DNA from 2 places in the Planctobacterium sp. AWM4_229 genome. Region 1 is predicted to be linked to the other one. Evidence: predicted binding sites of a transcription regulator. Region 1 holds the regulator's gene; the other holds the start of a gene.
What was found. The regulator FliA, encoded in region 1, starts transcription of late flagellar genes. The targets are predictions, from matches to a motif close to CTAAAGNTNNNNNNNNNNNNGCCGATA.
Positions count from the first base shown of each region.

Region 2: ACXAGP_RS06510 (flagellin N-terminal helical domain-containing protein) is a predicted target of FliA. The motif match lies at 5,029-5,055, and genes of this name have one in related genera.

Region 1 is NZ_JBSWWX010000005.1:70,394-77,381, forward strand. It holds gene flhA (flagellar biosynthesis protein FlhA) at 1-1,806, shown strand, start outside; gene flhF (flagellar biosynthesis protein FlhF) at 1,834-3,216, shown strand; gene ACXAGP_RS12020 (MinD/ParA family protein) at 3,213-4,079, shown strand; gene ACXAGP_RS12025 (RNA polymerase sigma factor FliA) at 4,076-4,801, shown strand; gene cheY (chemotaxis response regulator CheY) at 4,845-5,228, shown strand; gene ACXAGP_RS12035 (protein phosphatase CheZ) at 5,263-6,021, shown strand; gene ACXAGP_RS12040 (chemotaxis protein CheA) at 6,036-6,988, shown strand, end outside.
Region 2 is NZ_JBSWWX010000003.1:49,653-56,640, forward strand. It holds gene smc (chromosome segregation protein SMC) at 1-333, shown strand, start outside; gene zipA (cell division protein ZipA) at 392-1,678, shown strand; gene ligA (NAD-dependent DNA ligase LigA) at 1,756-3,792, shown strand; gene ACXAGP_RS06500 (DUF350 domain-containing protein) at 3,868-4,098, shown strand; gene ACXAGP_RS06505 (hypothetical protein) at 4,112-4,975, shown strand; gene ACXAGP_RS06510 (flagellin N-terminal helical domain-containing protein) at 5,268-6,092, shown strand; gene ACXAGP_RS06515 (PhzF family phenazine biosynthesis protein) at 6,099-6,890, opposite strand.

The DNA of each region.
Region 1 (6,988 bases):
GAAGGTCACGAAGGTGGGGACGCCGCAGGGAAAGTAATCGAAGCCTTTGGTGAAGTGGTTATCGGTGGCAACTTTGCAGTTGGTATTGTGGTGTTTGCCATACTGCTGATCATTAACTTTAAAGTCGTAACCGCAGGTGCGGGTAGAATATCGGAAGTAAGTGCTCGCTTTACCTTGGATGCTATGCCTGGTAAGCAGATGGCAATCGATGCCGACTTGAATGCCGGATATATTGATTCCGATGAAGCGCGAAAGCGTCGCGAAGAAATTACCGCGGAAGCTGACTTTTATGGTTCTATGGATGGTGCGTCAAAATTTGTTAAAGGCGACGCCATCGCTGGTTTGTTTATCATGCTTATCAACATTGTTGGTGGTTTGTTTATCGGCATGATCCAGCATGATCTGGGGTTTGGTGATGCCATTGAGATTTATACACTGCTGACTATTGGTGATGGTCTGGTAGCACAAATCCCCAGCCTTTTGCTATCGGTCGCCACGGCGATTATCGTAACTCGTGAAAATGAAACCCAGGAAATGGGTAGTGAGCTATCCTCTCAGCTGGGTGATCCGCGTGCACTCTATGTTACTGCAGGTATTTTGTTTGTTATGGGCATTGTGCCTGGCATGCCACACTTGGCATTTCTTGGATTCAGTTTCGGCATTGGCGGCTACGCCTTTTATCAGCAGTATCGCGCCAAAAAAGAAGCAGAAAAACCCAAAACTATCGAGAAAAAGTCGGATGTAGCACCGCAACCGACTGAGGTTAAAGAGTTAGGTTGGGATGATGTGCAACAGGTAGATACCATAGGATTGGAAGTGGGCTATCGCCTGATCCCATTGGTGGATAAATCACAAGGTGGCGAACTCTTGACGCGTATCAAGGGGGTGCGTAAGAAGCTTTCTCAGGAACTAGGGTTTTTGATTCCGCCAGTGCATATCCGGGATAATCTCGACCTGACACCGAACAACTACACGATTTCCATGATGGGGGTGAACGTTGGCGAAGCTGATATTCATCACGATGAAGAGATGGCCATCAACCCCGGACAGGTATTTGGCAATTTAAATGGCACCAAAACCAAAGATCCGGCATTCGGCCTGGACGCGCTCTGGATTAAACCCTCGCAACGTGAGCACGCTCAAACATTGGGTTATACGGTTGTTGACGCTGCAACTGTGGTGGCAACGCACTTAAGTCAGTTATTAACGAATAATGCCTATCAGTTACTCGGTTATGAAGAAGTGCAACAGCTATTGGATATGTTGGCCAAATCTAATCCCAAACTGGTTGAAGGGTTGGTGCCAGACATTTTACCGCTCAGTACAGTGGTTAAAGTCCTGCAGACCTTGCTCTATGAAGGGGTGCCGATCCGCGATATGCGCACCATAATCCAGACGCTTTCGGAGTATGGTGTTAAGAGTCAAGATCCTGACGTTTTAGTTTCTGCAGTAAGAATCGCCTTAAAACGTCTGATTATCCAGGAAATAAATGGCGGTGCGAAAGAAATCCCTGTGATCACACTTTCACCTGAACTTGAGCAGATGTTACATCAGTCTTTACAGGCGGGTGGCCAGGATGGAGCCGGTATAGAACCTGGCCTGGCAGAGAACTTACAGAATTCTTTGAATCAGGCTTCACAGCAACAAGAGATGGCTGGAGAGCCAGCCGTTTTATTGACGTCCGGAATGTTAAGACCAGTACTTTCAAGATTCCTAAAACATGTGGTACAGGGTTTGCATGTAGTCTCTTATCAAGAAGTTCCTGACGACAAACAAATAAAAATTGTCAGTGCTATAGGACAATAACAGAGCACCAATACCTGAGGTGATGAGATGAAAATCAGACGATTCTTTGCAAAAACCATGCATGAGGCTTTAAACGAGGTTAAAGCTGAATTGGGCGGTGATGCCGTAATCATGTCAAATAAAAAAGTGGCAGATGGCGTAGAAATAGTTGCCGCTTATGACAACGAACCCGTTAAAAAGCCCGCAGAAAAGTTTGATGCTGCGATAGCTATACCATCCCTGAAAAAGCCCACGGGTAACGGTACACCAACGTTGAGTGAAGTTATTGGGGATTCTGGCGCTGATAGCCTGAAAGAATTGCTGGAAAAGCAAGGTGCAGGCAACTTTTCAGCAGAGACAGAGTCAACAACCTATTCCAAAAAGGGTGCTCAAAGTAATGTGGAGAAAGCGCCTGCTATAGCCAGTGCCTCTAAAACGGCACCTGAGCCGGAAGTACAAACCACAGTCGCAAAACCTGCTGCATCAGCTGGACTACAAAACGGTGACAAGGCTATTCAATCCATTCAGGAAGAGTTGCGCTCATTGAGAAATGTGCTGCAGTTTCAGGTAGGAGGCTTATTGAAGCAAGAGCAACGCAGAGGGCACCCACTTCAATCCTATTTAGTTGATCGACTTGAAGCCATGGGGGTTTGTTCCGAGCTTGCTGAAGACGTCGTATCTTATGCGCCTGAGAGTGCCAATGAGCGAGAAGCCTGGTTATTCATTCTAAAACTTTTGGCTAATAGACTTAAGACCACCCGTAACGATATTCTGACTCAAAGTGGTGTGATGGCCTTCTTGGGACCAACTGGTACGGGAAAAACCACAACGATTGCAAAATTAGCGGCGCAGTATGCTAAACGTTATGGTGCCGACCAGGTAGCATTAGTGACTATTGATAGTTATCGAATTGCTGCATTTGAGCAACTAGCGACTTACGGTAAAATAATTGGCTGCTCGGTTAAAAAAGCGGCAAACGCGCAAGAGTTGTCAGACGTTTTATACCAATTTAGGAATAAAAGGTTAGTATTGATTGATACCGCCGGATTTGGACAAAGAGATACGCGATTAATCAAACAGTTAGATACCTTAAACGAAACATCTTGTGCTAATATCAAAATGTACATGGTGTTGCAGGCAAATACTCAAAGACATGTTATGGAACATACTTTGCGTATTTATAATAAAATGCCGGTTCAAGGTTGTATCTTTACCAAAATTGATGAATGCTTCTCTTTAGGTGAAGCGATAAGCGTCGCGATACAAGAAAGATTACCGGTGGCCTATTTGACCGATGGACAAAAGGTTCCAGAAGATATAAAAATAGCGGATGCGAAGTATATAGTTTCTTTAGCTGCAAAGCTTTATAAGAAATACGATTTACCGCATACTGCGAAGAAGAAAACAGTTCATTCAGCAGTGGCAGTATGATTGAAGACCAGGCGAGTAGTTTAAGAAAAATGAGCCGAAATAATTTAACAAAAGTAATTGCTGTTACCGGTGGTAAAGGGGGTGTTGGTAAAACCAATGTAACCTTAAATACGGCGATTGCCATGGCCAAATTAGGTAAAAAGGTCTTGGTGCTGGACGCGGACTTAGGCTTGGCGAATGTCGATGTCATGCTAGGACTGCGGGTGGGTAAAAACATTTCTCACGTGCTTGCTGGAGAATGTAGCCTTGAAGATATTCTTATCGAAGGCCCCCACGGCATATTGATCGCTCCGGCCACATCCGGTACTAAAAATATGGCGGAACTGTCACCGACAGAGCACGCTGGTCTTATCCGAGCTTTTAGTGAACTTAAGATTCCCCTTGACGTTTTGTTAGTGGATACCGCGGCTGGCATCTCTGATATGGTGCTTAGCTTCTGCAGAGCATCGCAGGACGTTATGTTGGTGGTGTGTAACGAACCTACCTCACTAACCGACGCTTATGCCCTCATGAAAATACTCAACCGCGACCACGGTGTATTTAAATTCAAAGTGGTTTCTAATATGGTACGCAGTCCTCGAGAGGGACAAGAGTTATTTGCAAAACTGTCGAAAGTCACCAATAGATTTCTTGATGTCGCTTTGGAGTTGGTGGCAACCGTACCTTACGATGAGAATATTCGCAAAGCCGTACGCAAGCAAAAAGCCATTGTTGACGTATTCCCCGGCTCACCTGCTGCGCTGGCCATCACTCAATTAGCCAAACAAGCGCTTGGGTGGCCGATACCCGCTCAACCCGGTGGCCATCTGGAATTCTTTATTGAACAACTAGTGAATAGACAGGCAGCGAGTATCCAAGGGTGAACAGTAAAGCAAACGCTTACAAACAACACGATGATAAAAGGCTGCTGGTAGAAAAGCACGCCCCACTTGTAAAGCGTATTGCACACCATCTTATGGCCCGCCTACCAGCCAGTGTCTTGGTGGAAGATCTTATTCAGGCAGGCATGATTGGTTTGCTGGAGGCTTCCCGTAATTTTGATGGCAGCAAAGGCGCTAGTTTTGAAACTTTTGCGGGTATCCGAATTCGCGGTGCGATGCTAGATGAGATCCGCAAAGGTGACTGGACTCCGCGCTCCGTGCACAAAAATGGTAGAGCCATCGCTGAGGCGATTTCTGAGGTGGAGCGGGAAACCGGTGGCGATGCGAAAGATGTCGATGTCGCTGAAAAAATGCAAGTTTCTCTGGCTGATTATCACCAAATGTTATCAGAGGTAAATGCTGGAAAAATCATTGGTATCGAAGATTTAGGCGTTACTGAGGATGTCCTGACGACGGACAAAAATAAGGGGGAAAACACCCCTTTTGATGACTTGATGGAAGGGTCTTTTCAAAAAGCGTTAGCCAATGCAATAACGACTTTACCGGAACGAGAGGCAATTGTATTGTCTCTGTACTATGATGAAGAACTGAATCTAAGAGAAATTGGCGAAGTACTGGATGTAAGCGAATCCAGGGTGAGTCAAATTCATAGTCAGGCTATGCTAAGATTAAAGTCCAGAATGCAGGCATGGCAAGCTGGATAGCGTATAATAATAAAATTTGATCGAATCCTCACTGGAGGCAGTTTTGGATAAAAACATGAAAATTCTCGTTGTTGATGACTTTTCTACAATGAGACGAATAATCAAAAACTTGTTGAAAGACCTTGGTTTTACCAACGTTCAGGAAGCTGATGACGGTAGTACCGCTCTACCGATGTTACAACAAGGTGATTTTGATTTTGTAGTAACTGACTGGAATATGCCAGGCATGCAAGGTATTGATTTGCTTCGCGCAATCAGAGCCGACGACAAGCTTAAGCACACCCCAGTGTTGATGGTTACTGCTGAAGCCAAAAAAGAACAGATAGTCGCGGCTGCGCAAGCCGGTGTAAATGGTTACGTAGTTAAACCTTTTACCGCCGCCACACTGAAAGAAAAGCTCGACAAAATTTTTGAGCGTCTTGGTTAGTTCAGGACAGTCCTGATAGTTAAAAGGAGCTGAAATGACTAATGATAAGAGCTCTCCCATATCTCTTGAGGATGCCAAACAACTTGTGGCGTTCCTGGAGCAAGGGGACAATGAAGCGGCAAGAGCACTACTAGAAGCCAGTAAAATACAGGATTCTATGGAGTTGTTTGCCGAAGTCGGGAAGCTAACCAGACAACTTCATGATTCATTGAACACCTTCAATATTGATTCGAGGATTGTGGATCTTGCTAATGAAGATATTCCCGATGCACAGACTCGCCTGAATTATGTGATCGAAACCACTGAGCAAGCGGCCAATCGCACGATGGATGCCGTTGAGTCCAGTATGCCAATCGCAGAAAAAATTAATAGCAGTATTGGTCACATCCTCCCTGAGTGGAAAAAGTTGATGACACGTCAACTTGAATTAGGGGAATTTAAGTCTCTATGTCACGAACTTGACAGTTTTTTGGAACAAGCCAGTAAAGATTCTTCGCAATTGAACGATTTATTAACTGAGGTTCTAATGGCGCAGGGCTATCAGGATCTAACAGGCCAGGTGATACGTAGAGTAATTCAACTGGTTAAAGAAGTTGAAGATAGCTTGGTTAACATGCTTACTGTGTTCGGTGAACCAGAATCTGAATTGAAAAAGGTTGTGGACGAAACCAGCAAACCCAAAAAAGTGGGAGCCAGTGAAGCAGAAGGGCCAATCATTGATGCCGAAAACAGAGACGATGTTGTCCAGGGACAAGATGACGTTGATGATTTGCTTTCAAGCTTAGGTTTTTAATGTGGAGTTAATGCATGTCGTTTGATGTTGACGAGGATATACTTCAGGACTTCCTGGTGGAAGCCGGAGAAATTCTGGAACAATTACAAGAGCAACTCGTTGATCTGGAAAATAATCCTGAAGATTCTGACTTGCTTAATGCAATTTTCAGGGGCTATCACACGGTTAAAGGCGGTGCCGGGTTCCTGTCATTAACCGAGCTTGTTGACATCTGTCACGGTGCTGAAAACGTATTTGATATGATGCGTAACGGCCAACGTAGCTTAACCCCAGAACTCATGGACGTCATATTACAAGCCACTGATGTGGTTGTAGAGATGTTTGAGCTGGTTAAGGCGCGAGAGCCATTACAAGCTGCTGATCAGGCTTTATTGGATACCTTACACCGTTTAAGTCAGCCCGAAACCGCTGATGAAGCGCCAGCAAACGCCACCTTAGCATCGGCACCAGAAGAAGCCGCTCCAGAACCTGCACCTGCTCCGGCCGCATCTGATGACGATGATGACGAATTCTTTGACTTTGATGCCGATAGTATTACCTCGTCAGATGATGGCGGAATCGATGAAATTTCCGAAGACGAATTTGAGCAACTTCTCGATGAGTTGCATGGTTCAGGAGGCGCTCCCGGTAAGGCAGAAAGCGCTCCTGCGCCGTCAGCCCCAGCAGCATCCTCTGCGGGTGGTGACGAAGATATCACCGATGAGGAATTTGAAGCTCTGCTGGATCAGTTACACGGCAAGGGTAAATTTGCAGGAGAAGCAGATGCAGCACCAGCTCCTGCGCCAGCACCTGCACCTGCTCCCTCGGCCGCGGCAACAGGTGACGACGAAGATATCACTGATGAAGAGTTTGAGGCGCTTCTAGATCAATTACACGGTTCAGGTCAAGGACCGGGCAAAGCCGCCACAGCAGAACCTGCCCCGGCACCCAAAGCAGCCCCAGCCCCGGCACCTAAGGCTGCACCAGC
Region 2 (6,988 bases), on a different contig from region 1:
CCTCCCGGCAAGAAAAACAGTACAATTCATCTGCTTTCTGGTGGAGAAAAAGCCCTGACCGCTTTATCATTGGTATTTGCGATTTTTCGATTAAATCCTGCACCTTTTTGCTTGCTGGATGAGGTGGATGCGCCGCTGGATGATGCTAATGTTGGCAGATTTTGTAAGCTGGTTTCCGAAATGTCGAAAACTGTACAGTTTATTTTTATAACCCATAATAAAATTGCGATGGAAATGGCTTATCACCTTACAGGTGTTACCATGGCAGAACCAGGCGTTTCCCGGATTGTTGCTGTGGACGTTGAAGAAGCTGTGGCCATCGCAAATGCATAAACCTGGTAACGTAAAAAATAATAATAAAAGCGTTGAATAACAAAGGGTGACCATTTAAATGGATGATTTCCGACTTGCGCTAATTGGTATAGGTATTTTTGCCATTGCCGGCATTCTCGCCCATGGCATGTGGACAATTAGAAAAAACAACAAGGCGAAACAAGACGCTGAAACTGAGGCTATGAGGCGAGACGAGCCTGATTTTGTGATCAGTGATGATGATCCGCTGCTGTCGGATGAACAGGAGTTTGTTGAACACCCGGCAGATGAGATAAGCGAGGCGGTGCAACCAGAACCGCTTGCGGATAGTGCCGAAGAATATGATCCGTTAGTGGGTGATCAACCACTTTATGCAGCATCGGATGTGGATACCCCCGTTGCCAAGCCATTGCGTCCAGAGCCGTCGGCCACAACACCTGTTAACGAGAGTTACGATGAATACGGCATCGGTGCAGTGCGAGTGGTGGCAGAAAAGCCAGCGACACCCGCACCAGCAAAGGTAGCGGCACCAGCCACAGAAACTAAGGCTGAAACAACGGAAGAATTACCGGAACCGCCTTCCAGTTTGCTGCGCAAAGAAGACAACGGTGAAAGTCAAAGAAAAGTATCGCTTGATGATATCCCCATGATAGATACCTCAATCGATATCGAAGAAACGCCACGTCGCGCCAGTGCATTAAAAAGTGAACATACCCGAACCGAAGTGGTGGGCGGCAACAAAATGGGACGCAGCAGCGAGTCGATAGCGGATAAAGCCAGAAAGCTGGTGGGCCGTAAATCAGATGAGCCGGTTGTTAAGTCGAAGAAGCCAAAGGCAGCGGATAAAGACAAAGATCAGATAGGTCTTGATTTAGAAACTTCGCCAGAGAGAGAGTCGCTTGATGCGACAGACAAAGGTGCCGAGGACGCGCCGCAAAGTGAAGTATTGATCCTCAACGTTAGAGTGCCCGAGGGCAAGGTGATCCATGGTGCAGCTTTATTGCCATCATTACTTACTTTGGGGTTCAAGTTCGGTGAACACAATATGTTTCATCGCCATGCTGCTAGCAATGGTAAAGGCCCCAGGTTGTTCACCTTAGCGAATATGTTCAATCCGGGCACCTTTGACATCGACAATATGGAAAACTTCAATACACGAGGTTTGTCGTTATTCATGACCTTACCCATTGAAGCCGATGCTCACCAGGTATTCAACATGATGCACAATGCTGCCCGAAAGCTGGCTGACGAGTTTGGTGCGCAGGTACTGGATGGCCGCCGTAGCGTATTAACCAAACAAAGTCTGCAACAATATGTTGAGAAAATCAGAGAATTTGAGCGTCGCCGGATGATCCGCCGCGCCTAAACTTATAAAGTTTTAAAGGCAGCGCAATGCTGCCTCTTTTCCCTATAAATTACATGATGACAAGGTAAGCCCCGAATATGTCTGGTAACGACAGTCTTTTTAATGAACTGCAAAGCCTTAAAACGCAGCTTAACGAATACAATTACCAATATTACGTGCTGGATATGCCCACCGTCCCCGACGCTGAATATGATCGTTTAATGCGTCGCTTGCAGGAAATTGAAGCACAACATCCAGACTGGTTATCGTCTGATTCGCCATCGCAAAAAGTAGGGGGCGCACCGCTAGAGGCTTTTACCCAGGTGACCCATGAGTTACCGATGCTCTCTCTGGACAATGCCTTTAATGAAGAAGAATTATTTGCCTTCGAGAAGCGCTTGAAGGACAGACTCAAGCGTGACATCAGCATTGATTACAGCTGTGAACCGAAATTGGATGGTTTAGCGGTAAGTATCTTGTATGAAGATGGCAAGTTTGTCAGAGCTGCCACCCGAGGGGACGGTCGTGTAGGAGAAGACATCACATCCAATGTGCGAACCATCAAAAATGTGCCCTTGAGTTTGCGCGGTGAAGATTTCCCAGCAAGAATGGAAGTGCGTGGTGAGGTGTTTATGTCGCTGACAGGATTTGCGGCACTGAACAAAGCCCAAAAAGACAATGATAAAAAGGTCTTTGCCAATCCGCGTAATGCCGCCGCAGGTAGCTTACGCCAGCTAGACTCTCGAATTACTGCCGCAAGACCATTGATGTTTTACGCCTACTCAGTGGGGATCGTCGAAGGCGAGCGTCAGCCATTGGCGGGTGAGCATGCAGGGCGTCTCAAGCAATTATCTCAATGGGGGCTGCCGCTGAGCCCTGAGGTGAGTGTGGCATCCGGTGCCAAAGGCTGTCTTGAGTACTATCAAGCTTTGGCGCAAAAACGAGCCACGTTGCCCTATGAGATAGATGGTGTGGTGTTTAAAGTTAACGATATCGCGCTACAACAAGAGTTGGGCTTTGTGGCGAAAGCGCCACGCTGGGCGATTGCCCACAAATTCCCCGCCCAGGAAGAAATGACCAAATTGCTAGACGTGGAATTTCAGGTGGGACGAACCGGCGCTATCACACCTGTGGCCAGGCTTGAACCTGTTTTTGTTGGCGGTGTAACCGTATCTAATGCAACGCTGCACAATCAAGATGAAATAAATCGCCTGCAGGTAAAAGTGGGGGATACAGTAATTATCCGTCGCGCTGGGGATGTGATCCCACAAATCGTCTCCGTGGTTCAGGAGCACCGCCCGCAAGACGCTAAAGAAGTGGTGTTTCCGTTAACCTGTCCGGAATGCGACTCCCATGTAGAGCGATTGGATGAGGAGGCGGTACTGCGCTGCACCGGTGGCTTGATTTGTCCGGCGCAATTAAAAGAGTCCCTCAAGCACTTTGCCTCGCGCAAAGCACTGGATGTGGATGGATTAGGCGATAAATTAGTAGAGCAACTAGTGGATATGGGGGCGGTAAATACTCCCGCTGACTTCTTCCGCCTGGAAGTGATCACATTATCCTCCATGGAGCGAATGGGCGAGAAATCTGCCAATAACATCATCAACGCCTTGGAAAAATCCAAACAAACGAGCTTACCCCGTTTTCTCTATGCTTTAGGGATCCGGGAAGTGGGGGAAGCGACCGCTGCGAATTTGGCGAATCATTTCAAAACCATTGAAGCCATTATGCAAGCAACAATGGAGCAGCTGGTGGAAGTAAATGACGTCGGTGAAGTTGTTGCATCTCATGTATTGCACTTTTTCAAAGAGGAACATAATCAAGCGGTGATCAGCGAGTTGCGGGAGCTTGGTGTTAAGTGGCCAGAGATTGAAGAAAAGTCTCAAGATGCCCAACCTCTGGTGAATAAAACCTTTGTGCTCACGGGCACATTAACCGCGATGGGCAGAAATGAAGCCAAAGCAGTGCTGCAAAACCTGGGAGCAAAGGTATCTGGCAGTGTCAGTGCCAAAACCGATTATTTAATTGCTGGTGACAAAGCCGGCTCAAAGCTCACTAAAGCGCAGGATTTAGGGGTAGCAGTGATGACAGAAGAAGACATGTTGGCATTATTTGCAAAGCATAGCGCTGAATAAGCCGCAACGTTATATGACAATGACGGAAAAAGGTTATCTTTTTCTCAGGTATTAATTTCGATAAGAGTGAATATTATGGAATGGAACTTTATCAGTGCAAGCTTAATCAATCTTGCATTAAATGTGTGTTACACCATCATTACCTTGTTTATTGCCGTTGTGGCTTTACTAATCATTGATAGTAAATTGCTTAAAAACGTCAATATTCAGGAGGAATTAAAGAACAATAACTTGTCTGTCGCTATTTTCGCTTCTTCAATTATGATTTTCGTGGCCTTAATCATAAGCTTTGGCTTTAAATCATAGTGCCGAAACAGCCATGATTAAGCCTGGAGATTCCCTGCAACTACTGGTTTTTTTAGTGGCAGCTTTCATTGCTATTATTCTGGATGCTGAAAAAAAAGAAATAGATAACCCTCTTCAAAAGAGAATGGAAGCGGCGTCTTCTCTTCTCCAGTTGGTAAAGGAACACCAAGATGGTTATGTTGTCTTTGCAGCTGATGGAGCGCAGCTAACTCAGACCGAAATGCAAATCCGGGCGTCTCGGAAAGCGAGCCACTGGGCCTATTACTGGGAAGGCGAATGGGTAAACAATGACTTTGGTCGCGGAGACTTTATTCCCGGTACTATTTCGGAAGAAGGGACTGATGGTCGTCAGTATTTCGTCAATAGCTTCCTGTTGGGGATTCATCCTTTTTCAGTGGATAACCTGGCGTTACCTCTATATGCCATCGCTCAGCGAAAAATCTATCAGCTGGATTCTCGGCAATATGGGAAGACTGAAGTTTGGCAAAACTCGGCCGAAGCATTTATCAATTTGCGCGGTGATTGTGAAGATCACGCCATTGTGCTCGCCGACTGGCTTATTTCAGAAGGTGTGGACGCAAAAGTTGTTGTCGGTCATGTGCCTCAAGGCGGGCATGCTTGGGTGGTCGCGACCATTGAAGGGCAAGATTATATTTTGGAAGCGACATCTAAACGAGTTGGCTTATCTTGGCGACACTATCCACTTGCTTCCTTAAATACAGATTATGTACCTGAGTTTATGTTCAATCGCGATACTTTTTGGGTTAACACTGATAAGCAAAATATTACTGAATACACAGGTCAACACTGGCGAAAGATGTCGACTTTTTATCGTTACCCTGAAAGCGAACTTATCCGCCCTTTTCCTTCATATTAAATTCTGTTTTTCGCGTCAATTACTTCTGACTTACTGTTATTTTTCGTATGTATCTAAATACCTAATATTACCTGCCGATACACTGGATGAGGAAGGTAGTGTTTTCTCCACTTTATATCTTTGCCCGTTGTGAGGACGAGCAACGATTCTTTAAATAATTTTCTGCGGTTTGCGCCTGCGGCTAAGTAGTAAGTTGCGCCTTCGGCGCTGTTGTATATTGCGTCAGCAACTGTGTGGTAAGTTGCGTCTGTTGTAAGCCCGGAAACATGCAATTGGTTAACAGGAGACCAATGTGACCTTGTTCGTGAATACGAACGTGTCAGCCTTGATTGCTCGAAACACCCTGTTTGATGCGGGTTCTGCATTGGATGTTTCTTACGAAAGGCTGTCATCGGGCTTGCGTATAAATAGAGCTGCGGATGATGCCGCAGGATTACAGGTGATCACTAAGTTTGAGGCTCAACGTGATGGCCTGCAGCAAAGTGTGCGCAACGCTAATGACGCAATCTCTATGACCGAAGTTGCAGAAGGTTCACTAAAAGAAGTCACCGATTCTCTGCAGCGCATCAGGCAGTTAGCTATCCAATCTCAAAGCGGAATTAACGGTTCTGCAGAGCGCACCGCCATACAGCAAGAGATTACTGCGTTGACGTCAGAAATGAGTCGGGTGGTGTCGGATACCAACTTTGCTGGCAATGCGGTATTGTCTGGTGATTATTCGGCGGCTTTTCAGATTGGGGCGTTTGCGGGGCAATCCATATCTATTAACCTTTCACGTACTGGTGGATTTGGCCCTTCCGGTATTGGTGTTGGCAATGTAGATGTTACCACCTTCGGTGGTGCTTCTTCCGCCCTTGCGGCAATAGATGGTGCCGTTTCTGCAATCGGCACAGAACGGGCAAAGTTAGGTGCACTTACTAATCGTTTTCAATCTACCATACGCAATCTCACCGAAGTTTCCGCAAACCTTGCTTCTTCCATGAGTCGAATACAGGATGCCGATTACGCCTCTGAAGCCTCTGAATTAACCCGTAATCAAATTATTCAACAAGCTACCATCGCTGTGCTCGGGCAGGCCAATAGTGCGCCTCAAACTGCGTTATCTTTGCTATTGTAATTACCGCTACAGCGTGATTTCTCCCATCAGATACTTTCTGGTGTAGCCTGAAACTATCACATTGTTTTCTTTCACCTCACAATACAGCGTGCCACCGCGTTGTGAAGCTTGATGGGCTACGAGTTTGCTTTTGCCCAGCTGTTCCGCCCACCATGGCGCCAGACTGGCGTGAATCGAGCCGGTTACCGGGTCCTCGTCGCCACCATTGGCTGGCCAGAAATAACGGGAAACAAAGTCATAGTTTTTTGCAGGCGCCGAAATCACTAAATCTAACGGTGCTAATTGTTTGACTTGTTCTAAATCAGGTTGGCACTTATAGATGGCTTGTTCATTGTCATAAATGGCGTGCCAGGCCTGCACACTGCGCAGTATTTTAACGGGGGGCTCAGGAAGTGCTTGTAGTAGAGTTTGTGGTATGGCTTCTGGTGCTTCAAGAGTCCGAATCGGGAAGGTCATGCTAATTTTGCCATCTGGTTTTTTCTCAATAACCAAGTCGCCGACACTGCTGGTTTTGATTCGCAAGCTGTTCAGTGTTGGTTTTGCATCGAAAATCACTGAGCTTGCTGCAAGGGTGGCATGACCACAAAAGTCGATTTCAGTTAAAGGAGAGAACCAGCGTATCGCATACTCTGCTTCATTGTGTTGCACCAAAAAGGCGGTTTCTGCTAGATTGTTTTCACTGGCGATTTTTTGCATTAGCTCATCGCTATACCATTCATTGCGGATCACCACTGCCGCGGGATTACCGGCAAACAGTTGTTCCGTAAAGGCATCGACGATATGTATGCTTTGGCTCATCAAGTCGCTCCGAGGTATTGGTATTCGTTAAATATTACAAATTTTCGCAAACTAAAACAGATATTTAGTGTAACGTTCCTGGTCTTCAAATACAGTAC